3 regions of the Streptomyces sp. LN549 genome follow, and region 2 is predicted to be linked to each of the others. Evidence: riboswitches for the same ligand, from Rfam matches in the RefSeq annotation. Region 2 holds a riboswitch; each other region holds the start of a gene.
The links. Region 2 has a riboswitch for thiamine pyrophosphate ahead of thiO (glycine oxidase ThiO). Riboswitches for the same ligand answer to the same signal wherever they lie in the genome.

Region 1: it holds a riboswitch for thiamine pyrophosphate, as region 2 does, so the genes downstream of both, thiC (phosphomethylpyrimidine synthase ThiC) here and thiO (glycine oxidase ThiO) in region 2, are expected to answer to the same signal.
Region 3: it holds a riboswitch for thiamine pyrophosphate, as region 2 does, so the genes downstream of both, SH922_RS29540 (thiamine ABC transporter substrate binding subunit) here and thiO (glycine oxidase ThiO) in region 2, are expected to answer to the same signal.

The regions. Positions count from the first base shown of each region.
Region 1 is NZ_JAZHRI010000002.1:4,461,851-4,467,676, forward strand. Features, by position in the region: gene SH922_RS20090 (YibE/F family protein) at 53-1,384, opposite strand; TPP riboswitch at 1,455-1,588, shown strand; gene thiC (phosphomethylpyrimidine synthase ThiC) at 1,581-3,380, shown strand; gene SH922_RS20100 (DUF885 domain-containing protein) at 3,481-5,172, shown strand; gene SH922_RS20105 (hypothetical protein) at 5,200-5,826, opposite strand, start outside.
Region 2 is NZ_JAZHRI010000002.1:2,317,973-2,323,798, reverse strand. Features, by position in the region: gene SH922_RS10245 (thiazole synthase) at 1-146, opposite strand, end outside; gene thiS (sulfur carrier protein ThiS) at 149-379, opposite strand; gene thiO (glycine oxidase ThiO) at 376-1,557, opposite strand; TPP riboswitch at 1,555-1,667, opposite strand; gene SH922_RS10230 (NAD(P)/FAD-dependent oxidoreductase) at 1,879-3,060, shown strand; gene SH922_RS10225 (Rv2175c family DNA-binding protein) at 3,130-3,495, shown strand; gene thiE (thiamine phosphate synthase) at 3,594-4,247, shown strand; gene metF (methylenetetrahydrofolate reductase [NAD(P)H]) at 4,371-5,288, shown strand; gene SH922_RS10210 (hypothetical protein) at 5,339-5,826, shown strand, end outside.
Region 3 is NZ_JAZHRI010000002.1:6,557,178-6,563,003, forward strand. Features, by position in the region: gene SH922_RS29530 (phosphatidate cytidylyltransferase) at 1-399, shown strand, start outside; gene rlmN (23S rRNA (adenine(2503)-C(2))-methyltransferase RlmN) at 504-1,610, shown strand; TPP riboswitch at 1,652-1,768, shown strand; partial or broken gene SH922_RS29540 (thiamine ABC transporter substrate binding subunit) at 1,850-2,954, shown strand; gene SH922_RS29545 (ABC transporter permease) at 3,041-4,654, shown strand; gene SH922_RS29550 (ABC transporter ATP-binding protein) at 4,657-5,682, shown strand; gene SH922_RS29555 (LOG family protein) at 5,694-5,826, opposite strand, start outside.

The DNA.
Region 1 (5,826 bases), 2.1 Mb from region 2:
GGTCGAACAGCACACCTGCCGAACGGGTGAATCGCTCTCCGTGTCCGGGCACTCAGGACCTCGCCCGGCGACGGCGTCCCCTGCCGCTCCGTACGGGCGCCGGAGCACCGGAAAACGCGGCGAGCCCGGTGCGGTCCGCGGAGACGACCAGTGCCGCGAGCGCGGTGGTCACCGGCACCGAGGCGACCAGTCCGATCGAGCCGATCAGTGTGCGCACGATCTCCTCCGCCACCAGTTCGCTGTTGGCCACCGTTCCCATGCTGCTCTGGGCGATCGAGAACAGCAGCAGCAGTGGAAGCGCGGCGCCCGCATAGGCGAGCACCAGGGTGTTGACCACCGAGGCGATGTGGTCACGCCCGATCCTGATCCCTGCCCGGTAGAGCTCCTTCGCACTCATCGTCGGATCCGCCTGGTGAAGTTCCCAGACCGCCGAGGTCTGGGTGACCGTCACATCGTCGAGCACCCCGAGGGAACCGATGATGACGCCGGCCAGCAGCAGTCCGCTCATGTCGATGTGCGGATACAGGCCGTGGATGAGGCCGGTGTTGTCATCGGTGTTCCCGCTGAGGCTCGCCCAGCCGATGAAGAGCGAGCCGAGCAGCCCGATCAGCAGCAGTGAGATCAGGGTTCCGATGACGGCGACCGAGGTGCGGGCGGTCAGCCCGTGGCAGATGTAGAGCGCGATCAGCATGATGGCGCCGGCCCCGACGACTGCCACGACCAGGGGGTTCGAGCCCTGCAGGATGGCCGGAAGGATGAACAGGGTCAGGACGGCGAACGACAGGGCGAGCGCCACCAGCGCCATGACCCCGCGCATTCTGCCCACGGCCACCACCACCAGGGCGAAGACCCCGGCCAGCAACAGCAACGGGAACTTCCGGTTCACATCGGTCACGGAGTACTGGAGGTCGTGGGGCGCGTCGGGGGCGTGCGCGAGGACCACCCCCTGTCCCTTCCGTAGTTGTCGGGGCGCGTCCGGCTGGACGACCTCGATGAATGTGCGGCCCTTGTCCTGGCCGCTCGTCACTTCGACGGTGGCCTTCTCGCACAGGCGGTCCCCGGTGGCCGGCTCGCCCGTGGGCGGCGATGTCTCACCGCTGACGGGGATCTGCGAGGCGCTCACGTCCTTGCAGTCGACCTTGCCGACGTTCACCACCTTGCCCTGCTGGGTCTGCCGGTCGAAACCGACACCGGTGCGCTCGTGCGCCGGCGCACCACCGGGCCAGAGCACCACGAGCCCGACGACGACCGCGGCCGCGAACGGAATCAGCACGGCGGCGATCACCTTGCGCAGATGGCCGGAGACGGGAGCGGCGGGGCCGTGGCTGTGCGAGTGCGCGTGCTGATGGCCCTGCGGTTCGCAGTCGTTATGAGGGGACGTCACCGGCCGATCATCGCAACAAGCAAGGGGCCCTCTGTTCAGCTTGCCGATCGGGGCGCTAGCGTGGTGGCACCTTTGCACACGCGGGAGCTCGGAGCACCGGGCTGAGAGGGCGCTGATCTCCGTACGTCCGTACGGGACAGGCTGCGCCGACCGCCGAACCTGTTACCGGGTAATGCCGGCGTAGGGAGTAGGTCTCATGACCACATCGGACGCACGCACGCCTGCCTCGAACCAGAGCGACGAGGCCGGGAAGTCCATCGGATGGCACAAGGGGTACGTCCAGGGTTCACGCCCGGACCTCCGGGTGCCGGTCCGTCAGGTGCACCTCACCAACGGCAAGGACGTGACGCTGTACGACACGTCGGGGCCGTACACCGATCCCTCGACCGAGACCGATGTCCGCCGCGGACTGGCACCTCTGCGGGAGAACTGGATCACCGCCCGCGGCGACACCGAGGAGTACACGGGACGTCCCGCACGCCCCGAGGACGACGGGCTCAAGCACACCTCACCGCGCGGGGGGCTGCGCAATCTGGACGCGGTCTTCCCGGGCCGTCCCCGCCAGCCGCGGCGCAGCCGGGACGGCCGGCCCGTCACCCAGCTCGCGTACGCCCGCCGGGGCGAGGTCACCCCGGAGATGGAGTACGTCGCGATCCGGGAGAACGTCGAGCCCGAGGTGGTGCGCGAGGAGATCGCGGCCGGCCGCGCCGTCCTGCCGGCCAACGTCAACCACCCCGAGATCGAGCCGATGATCATCGGCAAGCGGTTCCTGGTGAAGGTGAACGCCAACATCGGCAACTCCGCGGTCTCGTCCTCCATCGAGGAGGAGGTGGACAAGATGACCTGGGCGACCAAGTGGGGCGCCGACACGGTCATGGATCTGTCCACCGGACGCAACATCCACACCACCCGTGAGTGGGTTCTTCGCAACTCCCCCGTTCCGATCGGCACCGTGCCGCTCTACCAGGCCCTGGAGAAGGTCGACGGCAGGGCGGAGGAGCTGACCTGGGAGATCTACAAGGACACCGTCATCGAGCAGGCCGAGCAGGGTGTCGACTACATGACGGTTCACGCCGGCGTGCGCCTGCCGTACGTGCCGCTGACGGCCCGCCGCAAGACGGGGATCGTCTCCCGAGGCGGCTCGATCATGGCGGCATGGTGCCTCGCGCACCACAAGGAGTCGTTCCTCTACGAGAACTTCGAGGAGCTCTGCGAGATCCTCGCCTCGTACGACGTGACGTACTCCCTGGGTGACGGGCTGCGTCCCGGGTCGATCGCGGATGCCAACGACGAGGCACAGTTCGCTGAACTGCGTACGCTCGGCGAACTGAACACCGTCGCCAAGCGGTTCGGTGTCCAGACCATGATCGAGGGTCCGGGCCACGTCCCGATGCACAAGATCAAGGAGAACATCGACCTCCAGCAGGAGATCTGCGAGGAGGCGCCGTTCTACACGCTCGGCCCGCTGACGACCGATGTTGCGCCGGCGTACGACCACATCACCTCGGGCATCGGCGCCGCGATGATCGCCTGGTGGGGGACGGCGATGCTCTGCTACGTGACACCCAAGGAGCACCTCGGTCTGCCCAACCGGGACGACGTGAAGACCGGGGTCATCACCTACAAGATCGCGGCCCATGCGGCAGACCTCGCCAAGGGGCATCCGGGGGCGCAGGAGTGGGACGACGCGCTGTCGGACGCCCGGTTCGAGTTCCGCTGGGAGGACCAGTTCAACCTGGCCCTCGACCCGGACACGGCACGGGAGTTCCACGACGAGACGCTGCCGGCCGAGCCGGCGAAGACGGCGCACTTCTGCTCGATGTGCGGCCCGAAGTTCTGCTCGATGAAGATCTCCCAGAAGATCCGTGACGAGCACGGCGACGGGGCCACGGCTGTCCACACCGAATTCGACGCGGAGGCGCTGGCCGGCATGGCGGTGAAGTCCGAGGAGTTCGCCGCCCGGGGCAACCGGGTGTACCTCCCGGTGGCGGACTGACACCTGCATGGCAGGCGCTGTTCCGGATGGCCCCGAGGGCCGTCCGGAACAGCGCTCGGAGGCCTGGAGGAATGATCCGACGGCGCGTCAAGATGTGTCCATGGCAAATGAATCGGTCACCCCGCGCAGCCTCGCCGACCGTCACCTCGATCAGGTGGCCGCACACGATCCGATGACCTCCGCATGGCTGGGCCTGAAACCGGCAGACGATCGGCAACCGGACCTCTCGCCGGAGGGCTTCGAGGCCCATGCCGAGCTGGCCCGCCGCAGTCTCACCGCACTCGACGCCGTCCTTGTGCCGGACGACCCCGCTGAACAGGCCTGCGCCCGGCTGCTGCGGGAACGCCTCACCGCCGAGCTCGCGATGCACGACACCGGCGAGAACTACCGACAGCTGCGCACGGTGGGCGGGCATGTCGACCAGGTACGGGCGATATTCACTCTCATGCCCACGACCACAGACGAGGACTGGGCAGCGGTGGCCGGCCGGCTGCGCAACCTCCCCGGCGCCCTGGACGGCTACCGGGACACCCTCACCGAGGGGATCTCCCGCAGTCTGCTCGCTGCTCCCCGACAGGCCGTAGGGGTGATCGGCCAGCTTGCCGACTGGACCGGGGAGTCCGCCGGACAGCCCGGTGGCAGTGGCGCGGGCTGGTTCGCCGACTTCGTCGCGGACGGCACCGACCGGATGCGCCCCGAGTTGGACGACGCGGCCCGCCGAGCCACCCGCGCCGTATCCGAGTTCCGCGACTGGCTGCGCGACACCTACGTCCCGGCCACGGAGGGCACCCCGGACGCGGTGGGCCGGGATCGCTACCTGCGCGCCGCGCGGTACAACACCGGCGCCGAACTCGATCTGGACGAGGCCTACGCCTGGGCCTGGGACGAGTTCCACCGCACGCTGGCCGAGATGCGCGTCGAGGCCGAGCGCATCCTGCCGGGAGCCGGCCTCCTTGAGGTCATGCACCACCTGGAGGAGCACGGCCACGCGGTCAAGGGCGAGGAGGCCGCACGCGAGTGGCTGCAGCAGCTGATGGACGAGGCGGTAAGCACCCTCGACGGCAGTCACTTCGACCTCTCCGGACCGCTCCGCAAGGTCGAGTCCCGGATCGCGCCCGCGGGGAGCGCCTCCGGTCCCTACTACCAGAGCCCGAGCCTCGACTTCAGCCGCCCGGGACGCACCTATCTGCCGACCCTGGAGCAGGGCACCTACCCGACCTGGCAGCTCGTCAGCATCTGGTACCACGAGGGCGTCCCCGGCCATCACCTTCAACTCGCCCAGTGGGTCGCGGTCGCCGACCGGCTCAGCCGCTACCAGGTGACGGAGGGCATGGTCAGCGCCAACATCGAGGGCTGGGCCCTGTATGCCGAGCGTTTCATGGACGACCTGGGCCATTTCTCCGACCCTGCGCGCCGCCTCGGCTTCCTGGACGGGCAGATGCTGCGCACCATCAGGGTGATCGTCGACATCGGCATGCACCTCGGACTCGCCGTCCCCGCAGACTCCGGCTTCCACCCCGGCGAGCGCTGGACGGGGGCCCTCGCCGCGGAGTTCATGGCCACCTACAACGGCAGCCCCGCAGCCCGCCGCAACGCGGAGATCGACCGCTACCTCGGCTGGCCCGGCCAGGCCATCGGCTACAAGCTCGGTGAACGCGCCTGGCTACAGGGCCGTGAGGCGGCGAAGCGACGCCATGGTGCGGCCTTCGACCTCAAGGCCTGGCACATGAAGGCGCTGTCCCAGGGCTCGTTGGGCCTCGATGACCTGGTCGGCAACCTGGCGGCGCTGTAGGCCCGGACTGCCCGGCGCCGGCCAAGATCAGTCCAGCTCGTGCTCGGGCCCACCGAAGTCGGGGCTCGTGAAGTCCGGACTGGTGAACGTCGGGCGGGGCGCGGCAGCCGGGCCGTCGTCCGGGCTGGAGAAGTCCGGCCTGCTGTAGCCGATCTTCGGGATGCGGTTGGCCGAGCGGTGCGGGATGCGCGCGGCCGGGGCGGCCCCGGGGTCGGCGAGGGCGTCCCGGAGGAACGGCAGGATGCCGCGTTCCAGCAGGGCGTGGCGCCAGGCCTCTCTGGCTCGTGCCACATCCTCCGGCAGCTCCTCGCCCTGCTCCTCGGCGGCCACCGATGTCGAGCCGTTGCGCAGAGCCGTGACGAGGAGGCCGACCGCGGCCACGAGGATGGCGGCCGCGGTCGCTGCCGTGAAGAACCAGCCCGCGCCGACCATGGTGCGCGCGAACGACGGGGGCGGGTCGAGCGCCTCGAGGAGGTAGCCGATGAGCAGGAAGATCACCGCGGCGGTGCCTGCCAGCACCGGGGCCAGCACGGTGATGACGACCCCTATGCCGGCGCCCGACTGGTGGGCGCCGGCCGGGCCGACGTCGGCTTCACCGTCCTCTTCCGGGCCGGCGGCCGCGGCGCGGATCTCTTCGCGAGCCTTCACGTAGTG
Region 2 (5,826 bases):
AGCCGGCGCATCGCCACGGTCGTCAGCTCGGTGCCCGAGGCGGTCAGGGACCGCTCCAGCACGTCCAGGCTGGGTGCCCCGCCCGTCCCCATGATCAGCCGGGAGCCGAAAGAGGTGTCCCCGAGGGCGAAGAGGTCGTCGGACATGGTCAGCCGCCCTGGACCGCGGTGAGGACCTCGACCCGGTCGCCGTCGGTGAGCGCGGCAGCGGGCCACTGGCCGCGCGGCACGACGGTCTCGTTCAGGGCGGCCGCGACGCCCGAGGACGCGCTGGTCAGCGAGGCGACCAGGGCATCCAGGGTGGTGCCCGGCGCGATGGCGACGGTCTCGCCGTTCACGGAGACGGAGACCGGAACGGAAGGGGGAGTGGGCGTGGTCATGCGGGCTGCTCCTGAGGTGCGGGGGCGGCGGCGGGCGAGAAGCGGCCGGGGGAGAAGGGGCGGGCCACCTCGGGCAGATCGCCGTCCGCCAGCAGCTGCGCCATGGCGTCCCCGGTGACGGGGGTGAGCAGCACCCCGTTGCGGTGGTGACCGGTGGCGAGATGGAGGCCGGGCAGTGCGGTGCGGCCGAGCAGTGGGGCGTTGTCGGGGGAGGCGGGGCGCAGGCCGGCGCGGGTCTCGGTGAGCGGCAGCTCGGTGACGCCCGGCACCAGTTCGTGCGCGTCGCGCAGCAGCTCGTACACACCGCCCGCCGTGACCGTGGTGTCCCAGCCCATCTCCTCGCTGGTGGCGCCGATGACCAGCTCCCCGTTATCACGCGGCACGAGGTAGACGTGGCTGCCCCGGACCACGGCCCGCACGGTGCGGGAGAGGAAGGGGGCGTACGTGGTGGGCACGGTCAGCCGCAGCACCTGGCCCTTCACCGGGCGGACCGGGGGCAGGATGTGCTCCGGCACCCCCGCGAGCCGGCCGCTGAGGCTGCCCGCGGCGAGCACGACCTGATCGGCCGCCGGCTGCGTACCGTCGGCCAGTACGACTCCGGTGGCCCGGTCGGCCGTGACCGAGAGCCGCTCGGCCCGTTGGCGGTGGAGGACGACCCCCGCCCGTTCGCACGCCGTCAGCAGTGCGGCGGCCAGCCGTCGCGGGTCGACCTGGTGGTCGCCGTCGACCCGCAGCCCGCCGCGTATGCCCGGTGCGAGCATCGGCTCGAGGCGGCGGCACTCCCGGCCGGTGAGCCACTCCGACTTCAGGCCCGAGCGACGGTGCAGGGCGTGGAGTTCCCGCATCTGGGCGCGGTCGTCGGCATCGAGCGCGACGGCCAGGGTGCCGCAGGTGCGAAATCCGATGTCCTGTCCGCTCGCCGCCTCCAGCTCGGCCGCGAACGCCGGATAGCGCGCGGCGGAGGCGACGTTGAGGCCGAGCAGCATCGCCTCGCCGTAGTGGAGTTCGGTGACGGCTGCCAGCATCCCCGCCGCGACCTGGGCTGCGCCGCCGCCCGGTTCGGGATCGACGACCGCGGTGGTCAGGCCGCGCTGCGCGGCCCGCCAGGCGGTCACCAGGCCGATGATGCCGCCCCCGATGACGAGGACGTCGGACCCGTTCGTACGGTGCGTGCGCATGGGCGTCCAGCCCCTCCCTTCGCCGGCATGACCCGGATCAGGTTCGTACGGTCGAAGGCCGTCCAGCCTCCCTCTCAGCCCGGTACGACCGGACTCCCGCGAGTAATCTGCACGGCTACCCTAAACCTCTGCCCCGCGCCCCCGGCAAGGGGAGCCGGTGCCGTGAGCGGGGCACGCGCACGGTGGTCCGGCAGCGGTGAGCCGGGAAGCATCTTCCTGACGGCCCGTCAGGGTGCTTAAGGTGGTCGGGTGGACGAGCAGACCGGACAACAGCAGACAGAGCCGCGGCAGAGCCGCCGCGTCGTGATCGCCGGAGCGGGCATGGCGGGCGTACAGACCGCGGTGGCCCTGCGCGAACAGGGCTTCACCGGCCCCGTCACGCTGATCGGCGCCGAACCGCACCAGCCGTACGACCGGCCCCCGCTGTCGAAGGCGGTCCTTCTCGGCAAGGCCGAGGACTCGGCCTTCGACATCGACTTCGAGGCGCTGGACCTCACCCTGCGGCTCGGCCTCGACGTGACCGCGCTGCGCGCGGGCGACCACGAACTGGACACTCCGGACGGGCCCGTCCCGTACGACGTCCTGGTCGTCGCCACCGGTGCCGAGCCCCTGATGCTGCCCGGCACCGAGGGCGTCCCGGGCGTCCACCTCCTGCGCACGCTGGACGACGCCGCCCGGCTGCGGCCGGTCCTCGAACAGCAGCACGACGTCGTGGTCGTCGGTGCGGGCTGGATCGGCGCCGAGTTCGCCACCGCGGCCCGCGCGGCCGGCTGTGCGGTCACCGTCGTCGAGGCCGCCGAGCACCCGCTCGCCGGCGCCCTGCCCGCCGAGGTGGCGGCCCCCATGACCGGCTGGTACGCCGAGAGCGGCGCCGGACTCCTCACCGGTGCCAGGGTCGACCGCATCGAAGCCGGCCGCGTGGTCCTGGCGGACGGCCGTGCGATCCCGGCGGACGCGGTCGTCGTCGGCATCGGCGCCCGGCCCGCGACCGGCTGGCTGGCCGGATCGGGGATCGAGCTCGGCCCGGACGGGTCGGTGACCGCGGACGCGTCACTGCGCACCTCGCTCCCCGATGTGTACGCGGTCGGGGACTGCGCCTCGTTCCCTTCGGCCCGGTACGGCGAGCGGCTGCTCGTCCACCACTGGGACAACGCCCTCCAGGGGCCCCGGACCGTCGCCGCCGCCGTCACCGCCGCCACTCCGGAGGGCGACGGGCAGCCCCCGGTCTACGACCCTGTGCCCTACTTCTGGTCCGAGCAGTTCGGCCGCTTCGTCCAGTACGCGGGCCACCACACGGGGGCCGACACCCTGGTGTGGCGCGGCGATCCGGCCGAACCCACGTGGACGGTGTGCTGGCTGCGCGCCGGAGCGCTCGTCGCCGTACTGGCGGTCGGCCGTCCGCGCGATCTGGCGCAGGGGCGCAAACTCGTCGAATCGGGGGCGGAGCTCGACCCGGAGCGGGTCGCCGACCCCTCCGCACCCCTGAAGTCGGCCACGCTCTGACGGCGTATCCGGCCCCCGTACGGGCGGCCCGGGTACCGACTGTCGGTCCGGGATGGCACGCTTGTCCCCGTGACCGAGATTGACGCAAAGATCGATGCTCTCGTCCCTGCCTGGCTCCACCTTCCCGACATCGCCGAAATGTTCGATGTCCAGGTGACGCGCGTGCGCCAGATGGTCAGGGACGGCCAGCTCATTGCCGTACGACGCGGTGAGAACCGGGCGCTCCAGGTGCCTGCCGCCTTCATTGACGGCGACAAGGTGGTCAAGGGCCTTTCGGGGACCCTGACGCTCCTGAGGGACGACGGCTACTCCGACGCGGAGATGCTGGAATGGCTCTTCACGCCCGACCCGAGCCTGCCGGGCACGCCCGCGCAGGCGCTGAGTGAGAATCGCGGCACGGAGGTGAAGCGCCGCGCCCAGGCGCTCGCCGTCTGACCGACAGCCGCACGGGGGATGCGGGCCGCACGGTGCGGCCCGCATCCCGCGCGTACCACCGAACCACCGTCATCGCCTTCCCCGGGGGGAACCGCACCATGTCCACGCCTCGCGCGCTGCTGTCCGATGCCCGGCTCTACCTGTGCACGGACGCCCGCCGGCGCCAGGGTGACCTTCCCGCGTTCCTCGACGCGGTTCTCTCCAGTGGCGTGGACATCATCCAGCTGCGCGACAAGGGCATGGAGGCGGCCGAGGAACTCGAACACCTCGCGGTCTTCGCCGACGCTTGCAAGCGCCACGGCAAGCTCCTCGCGGTCAACGACCGGGCCGACGTCGCCCACGCCATCGGTTCCGACGTGCTGCACCTGGGCCAGGGCGACCTGCCGGTCCCGGCCGCACGCGCGATCATCGGCGGGGACGTGGTCATCGGCCGCTCCACCCATGCCGAGTCCGAGGTCGACGCGGCCGTCGCCGAACCCGGCGTGGACTACTTCTGCACCGGCCCCTGCTGGCCCACGCCGACCAAGCCGGGCCGGCACGCCCCCGGCCTGGATCTCGTCCGCTACGCCGCCTCGCTCGCCCCCGCCCGCCCGTGGTTCGCCATCGGCGGGATCGACGCGGGCAACCTCGACGAGGTGCTGGACGCCGGAGCGCGCCGGGTCGTCGTCGTGCGGGCCGTCACGGAGGCATCCGATCCGGCTGCCGCCGCCGCCGAACTGGCGGGCAGGATCCGCGACCGCGCCGACGGGTGATCCCGGACCCGAAGGGGCCGGTTTGAGACACGGGTGTCCGAAGTGTGGACAAAGAACCGGGTAATCGAGGCAAATCGCCCCAGTTCGGTTGGGAGCCCGCCGCGCCCTGGTTAACCTGCCGGTATGGCCCTTGGCACACCTTCGACCAGGACAGATCACGCGCGCACCGTGCGTGAGATGCTGGCTACCGGCAAGACCTCGTACTCCTTCGAGTTCTGGGCGCCCAAGACCGAGAAGGGCGAGCGGAACCTCTGGAACGCGCTGCGCCGGGTCGAGGCGGTGGGACCGAGTTTCGTCTCCGTGACGTACGGAGCCGGCGGATCCACCCGGTCCGGCACGGTGAAGGCGACCCAGGACATCGCCGCCGAGTCCACGCTCACGCCGGTCGCGCACCTCACGGCGGTCAACCATTCCATCGCCGAGCTGCGCAACATGGTCGGTCAGTACGCGGACGCCGGCATCCGGAACATCCTCGCCGTGCGCGGAGACCCGCCGGGCGACCCGATGGGCCCGTGGGTCGAGCACCCGCAGGGCGTGCGGTACGCGGCGGACCTCGTCCGGCTGATCAAGGAATCCGGCGATTTCTGTGTCGGCGTCGCGGCATTCCCCGAACGGCACCCGCGCTCGGCGGACTGGGACACCGACATCCGGCATTTCGTGGACAAGTGCCGCGCCGGTGCGGATTACGCGATCACGCAAATGTTCTTCGATCCGGAGAGTTATCTGCGGATGCGTGACCGGGTGGTCGCTGCGGGTTGCGAAACCCCGATCATCCCCGAGGTGATGCCCCTCACGAGCGTCGGGCAATTGGAGCGATTCGCGCAGCTCAGCAACGCGACGCTGCCCGCATCCCTGAAAGAACGCATCCTCGCCGCCAAGGACGATCCCGCCGCTGTACGCTCCATTGGCATCGACTTCGCAACGCAGTTCTGCGCGAAGCTGCTTTCCGAGGGTGTCCCCGGGCTGCACTTCATCACGTTGAACAACTCGACGGCGACGCTCGAAATCTACGAGAATCTCGGACTGCACAAGCAGTCGTGACCGGCCGTACCCGCCGCGACCCGGGGCGGTGGCCGTAGAAGGGGGCGGGCATGGGCTGGACGGTCCTCTACATCGCGTTCGGCATCGTTGCGCTGTGGCTGCTCGGCGAGGTGCTGCTGCAGTACAAGGCACGCCTGCGCTGGCGCCTGCTCGCCTTCACCGGCTTCGTCGGTGTCGTCATAGGTGTCCTGATGCCGTCCGTGTTCGTCATCGCCGTCGGCGCGATCGCCTTCGCGACGGGCCAGACGTACGTCACGCTCTCCTTCCGCCGTGGCTTCTCGACCGGCTGGGCCATAGGGGGCAGCCCCGGGGAGAGCCGGCGCCGCCGCGGCGGCACCGACCGCGAGCCCACCCTCCAGGTCTCGGACCTGGAGATGGAGCACGACGGTGAGTCGCCGGCCCGGCCGGAGGCCGAACCGCAGGCCGATGCGGCCGCGGTCTACGCGCCGGAGCCGCTGCCCGACGACACCGGGCAGTACGGCGTCTACACCGATCACCGCCCGCAGCAGGAGCACCAGCAGGACCCGTACCAGGAGCA
Region 3 (5,826 bases), 4.2 Mb from region 2:
GTGCTGACCTTCCTGCTGCTGACCGTGGTCAGCGACACGGGTGCGTACGCCGTCGGCTGGCGGTTCGGCAAGAACAAGCTCGCACCGCGCATCAGCCCCGGAAAGACCCGCGAGGGCCTGTTCGGAGCCGTGGCCTTCGCGATGGTGGCCGGTGCGCTGTGCATGCAGTTCATGATCGACGACGGCACCTGGTGGCAGGGGCTGCTGCTCGGCCTCGCGGTCGCCGCCAGCGCCACTCTGGGCGACCTGGGCGAGTCCATGATCAAGCGGGATCTCGGGATCAAGGACATGGGCACGCTGCTGCCCGGGCACGGCGGCATCATGGACCGGCTCGACTCGCTCCTGCCGACCGCGCCGGTGGTCTGGCTACTGCTGGTGATTTTCGTCGGCTCCGGCTGACAAGCGACTAGGTCACCCCTTCTGACCTGCGTTTTTACGAGTGAGGGTCCGTTGTCCACAGGGCGGCGGGCCCTCACTGTTCTGTCTGCGACACTGGAAGAACCATGCCTAAGCCCGGAGAACTCACTTTCGTCGCGCCCCGCGGAGCCAAGAAGCCGCCGCGGCACCTCGCCGACCTCACGCCCGCCGAGCGCAAGGAAGCCGTCGCCGCGATCGGCGAAAAGCCGTTCCGCGCCCAGCAGCTCTCGCAGCACTACTTCGCGCGGTACGCGCACGACCCGTCGGAGTGGACCAACATTCCGGCCGGATCGAGGGACAAGCTCGCCGAGGCGATGTTCCCCGACCTGATGTCCGTGGTCCGGCACATCAGCTGTGACGACGACACCACCCGCAAGACGCTGTGGAAGCTGCACGACGGGACGCTGGTCGAGTCCGTCCTGATGCGCTACCCCGAGCGCGTCACGATGTGCATCTCCTCGCAGGCCGGCTGCGGCATGAACTGCCCGTTCTGCGCCACCGGACAGGCCGGTCTCGACCGCAACCTGTCGACCGCCGAGATCGTCCACCAGATCGTCGACGGCATGCGCGCGCTGCGTGACGGCGAGGTCCCGGGCGGGCCGGCCCGGCTCTCCAACATCGTCTTCATGGGCATGGGCGAGCCGCTCGCCAACTACAACCGCGTGGTCGGCGCGATCCGCCGGCTGACCGACCCCGAGCCCGACGGCCTCGGGCTCTCGCAGCGCGGGATCACGGTCTCCACCGTCGGCCTCGTCCCCGCCATGCTCCGCTTTGCCGACGAGGGGTTCAAGTGCCGCCTCGCCGTCTCGCTGCACGCGCCGGACGACGAGCTGCGCGACACCCTTGTGCCGGTGAACACCCGGTGGAAGGTCCGCGAGGTACTGGACGCGGCGTGGGAGTACGCGGAGAAGTCCGGCCGCCGCATCTCCATCGAGTACGCCCTGATCCGCGACATCAACGACCAGGCGTGGCGGGGCGACCGGCTCGGCCGGCTCCTCAAGGGCAAGCGGGTCCACGTCAACCTGATCCCGCTGAACCCGACGCCCGGCTCGAAGTGGACCGCCTCGCGGCCCGAGGACGAGAAGGCGTTCGTCGAGGCGATCGCCTCCCACGGCGTGCCGGTGACCGTCCGGGACACCCGCGGACAGGAGATCGACGGGGCCTGCGGACAGCTGGCGGCATCCGAGCGCTGAGGCGGAAACCAGGCGTGTAGCCTGGGCTCGAATTCAACTTCATATTCCGACAGGGGAGCGCCACAGCGCTGAGAGTGCGGCACCAAGGACAGGTTGGCCGCAGACCCTCTGAACCTCGCCCGGGTCATTCCGGGTAGGAAGTTCGGACCTTACTCAAGCTGTTGCGCCCTGCCCGCTTCCGGTTTCCACCGGTGCGGGCAGGGCCGCGTCTCTTCCTGGTCACCCCCAGGAGGAATCACATGAGCACCACCAAGAAGATCGCGCTGACGGCCGTCGCCGCCGCGCTCGGCGCGACCGCACTCGCCGGATGCGGAAGCTCCGACGACTCGGCCGCCGGCACCGGCGGAACCAAGGGCACCGGCTCCAAGACCGTCACCCTCGTCAGCCACGACTCCTTCAACGCCTCCAAGAACGTGCTGAAGGAGTTCACCCGGGAGACCGGCTACACCGTCAAGGTGCTGAAGAGCGGGGACGCGGGCGCCGCCCTCAACCAGGAGATCCTGACCAAGGGATCGCCCCGCGGCGATGTGTTCTTCGGCGTCGACAACACCCTGCTCTCGCGTGCCCTCGACAACGGCCTGTTCACCTCGTACAAGGCAAAGGGAATCGACCAGGTCGCCGCCGGCGTTCAGCTGGACGCGGAGAAGCACCGGGTCACCCCGGTCGACACCGGCGACATCTGCGTCAACTACGACAAGAAGTACTTCGCCGACAAGAAGCTCGCGCCGCCACAGTCCTTCGACGACCTGGCGAAGCCCGCGTACAAGAACCTCCTCGTCACCGAGAACGCCGCGACCTCCTCGCCCGGCCTCGGCTTCCTCCTCGGCACGGTCGCCACGTACGGCGAGGACGGCTACCAGGACTACCTGGAAGAAGCTGAAGGACAACGGCGTCAAGGTCGTCGACGGCTGGGAGCAGGCGTACAACGAGGAGTTCTCCGGCTCCGCCGGCGGCAAGAAGGCCAAGGCCGACAGGCCGCTCGTCGTCAGCTACGCCTCCAGCCCGCCCGTCGAGGTGCTGTACGCGGATCCGCAGCCGAAGACGGCCCCGACCGGGGTCGCCACCGCGACGTGCTTCCGCCAGATCGAGTTCGCAGGCCTGCTCGACGGAGCGAAGAACGAGGCGGGCGGCAAGGCCCTGCTGGACTTCCTGATCAGCAAGAAGTTCCAGGAGGACATGCCGCTCAACATGTTCGTCAGCCCGGTCACCAAGGGCGCGAAGGTGCCGGACCTCTTCACGGAGTTCGGTGCCACGGTCGACAAGCCGACGACCGTCGCCCCGGACGAGATCGCCAAGAACCGTGAGCAGTGGGTCCAGTCATGGTCCTCGCTCGTAGTGAAGTAGCGAAGACTCCCGTACGCGGACCGGGCGCGCGCGGGAAATCCGCGCGCGCCCGGGCACGGCGCGGGAGCGCGGTGCGGCTCGGACTGATGGCCGTGCCCGTCGCCTTCTTCGCGCTGTTCTTCGCCTACCCCGTCATCGCCATCGTCGGACGCGGGCTCAAGGCAGACGGGGTGTGGCAGTTCGGACGGTTCGGCGAGGTGCTGAGCCGGCCGGACATCCAGGACGTTCTCTGGTTCACCTGCTGGCAGGCGCTCGCCTCGACCGCGCTGACCCTGCTGATCGCCCTGCCGGGCGCCTATGTGTTCGCCCGGTTCGACTTCCCGGGCAAGCAGCTGCTGCGGGCGATCGTCACCGTGCCGTTCGTGCTGCCGACCGTCGTCGTGGGTACCGCGTTCCTTGCGTTGCTGGGGCGCGGCGGACTGCTCGACGAGCTCTGGGGCGTACGGCTCGACACCACGGTGTGGGCGATCCTGCTGGCACACGTCTTCTTCAACTACGCCGTCGTCGTGCGTACCGTCGGCGGGCTCTGGTCGCAGCTCGACCCCCGTCAGGAGGAGGCCGCACGGGTCCTCGGCGCGGGACGTTTCGCCGCTTGGCGCCGTGTCACCCTTCCCGCGCTCGGCCCCGCCGTGGCCGCCGCCGCGCTGATGGTCTTCCTTTTCACGTTCACCTCCTTCGGTGTCGTCCAGATCCTGGGCGGCCCCGGATTCTCCACGCTGGAGGTGGAGATCTACCGGCAGACCGCGCAGCTGCTGGCCCTGCCCACGGCCGCGGTCCTGACCCTGGTGCAGTTCGCCGCGGTCGGCGCCATCCTCGTGGTGCACGCCTGGACCGTACGGCGCAGGGAGACCGCACTGAAGCTGGTCGACCCGGCTCAGACCGCCCGCAGGCCGCGCGGCGCGGGGCAGTGGGCGCTGCTCGGCGGAGTGCTGCTGACCGTGCTGGTGCTGATCCTGCTGCCGCTCGCCGTTCTGGTGGAGCGGTCGGTCGACGTGTCGGGCGGTCACGGATTCGCGTACTACCGGGCGCTGGCGTCGGCGGAGATGAACAGCGGTACGTTCCTGGTCGCGCCCCTGGAAGCGATCGCGAACTCGCTGCGCTACGCCGTGGTCGCGACCCTCATCGCGCTGGTCGTCGGCGGACTGGCCGCGGCAGCCCTGACCCGGAAGGCGGGCCGGCTCGTCCGGGGCTTCGACGCGCTGCTGATGCTGCCCCTCGGGGTCTCCGCCGTCACCGTCGGCTTCGGCTTCCTGATCACCCTCGACGAACCACCGCTGGACCTGCGGACCTCCTGGATCCTGGTGCCGCTCGCCCAGGCGCTGGTCGGGGTGCCCTTCGTCGTACGCACCATGCTGCCGGTCCTCAGAGCGGTGGACGGGCGGCTGCGCGAAGCCGCCGCGGTGCTGGGCGCCTCGCCGCTGCGGGCCTGGCGCGAGGTGGACCTCCCGCTGGTGCGCCGGGCGTTGCTGGTCGCCGCCGGATTCGCGTTCGCCGTGTCCCTCGGCGAGTTCGGGGCCACCGTGTTCATCGCGCGGCCGGACAACCCGACACTCCCGGTGGCCGTCGCCCGGCTGCTGGGGCGGTCCGGGGAGCTCAACTACGGCCAGGCGATGGCCCTCAGCACCATCCTGATGCTTGTGTGCGCGGTGTCGCTGCTGCTGCTCGAACGTATCCGCACCGACCGATCCGGGGAGTTCTAGAGATGCTGACACTCGAATCGGCCACCGTCCGCTTCGGCGAGCGCGCGGCGCTCGACGCGGTGGACCTGGAGGTCGCCGAGCACGAGATCGTCTGCGTGCTGGGGCCGAGCGGCAGCGGGAAGTCGACGATGCTGCGGGTGGTCGCCGGACTTCAGGACCTGGACGGCGGGCGGGTACTGCTCGACGGCGCGGACCAGGACGGCGTGCCGGTCCATCGGCGCGGGCTCGGCCTGATGTTCCAGGACCACCAGCTGTTCCCGCACCGGGACGCCGGGGCCAACGTCGCCTTCGGGCTGCGGATGCACGGCGTGAGCCGGAGCGAGCAGGAGCGCAAGGTCACCGAACTCCTGGACCTGGTGGGGCTCCCGGGCGCCGAGCGCCGCGCCGTGGGCGCGCTCTCGGGCGGCGAGCAGCAGCGCGTAGCCCTCGCCCGCGCCCTCGCTCCCCGGCCCAAGCTGCTGATGCTGGACGAACCGCTGGGCCAGCTGGACCGCAGTCTGCGTGAACGCCTCGTCGTGGAACTGCGTACGCTCTTCGCCCGGTTGGGTACGACGGTGCTCGCCGTCACCCACGACCAGGGCGAGGCCTTCGCGCTGGCCGACCGGGTCGTCGTGATGCGCGACGGGCGCATCGCTCAGGTGGGCACCCCGCTCGAGGTCTGGCAGCGCCCCGCCTCCGCCTTCGTCGCCCGCTTCCTCGGTTTCGACAACGTGGTGGAGGCGACGGTCACGGAGGAGGCCGCCGACACGGACTGGGGCAAGGTGCCGGTGCCCGCCGGATCGCCGCAGGGGGCCTGCGATCTGCTGGTGCGCCCGGTGGGGGTCCTGATCGGAGCCCCGGAGGACGGCCTGCGCTGCACCGTGGGCGCCCGCACCTTCCGCGGCAACCACGTCGCGGTGAAGCTGCACCCCGAGCACGGCCCGGTCCTGGACGCGGAGTGCCCGCTGAACAGCACGCCTGACGAGGGCGCGCAGGTCGGGGTCACTTTCGACGCGGCGGAGAGTGTTGTGCTGCCCGCCCTCTTCTGACCGGCCGCGTCCTACGCCACCGACAGCCGCGCGAGTGCCTCGGGCGCCTCCTCCACCGTGTCGACGAGGGCGATGCGGGACTCCATCGGCCGGTTCGCCGCGAGGGCCCGGAGCAGTGGCCACGCGGGCAGCTCCCGGGTCCAG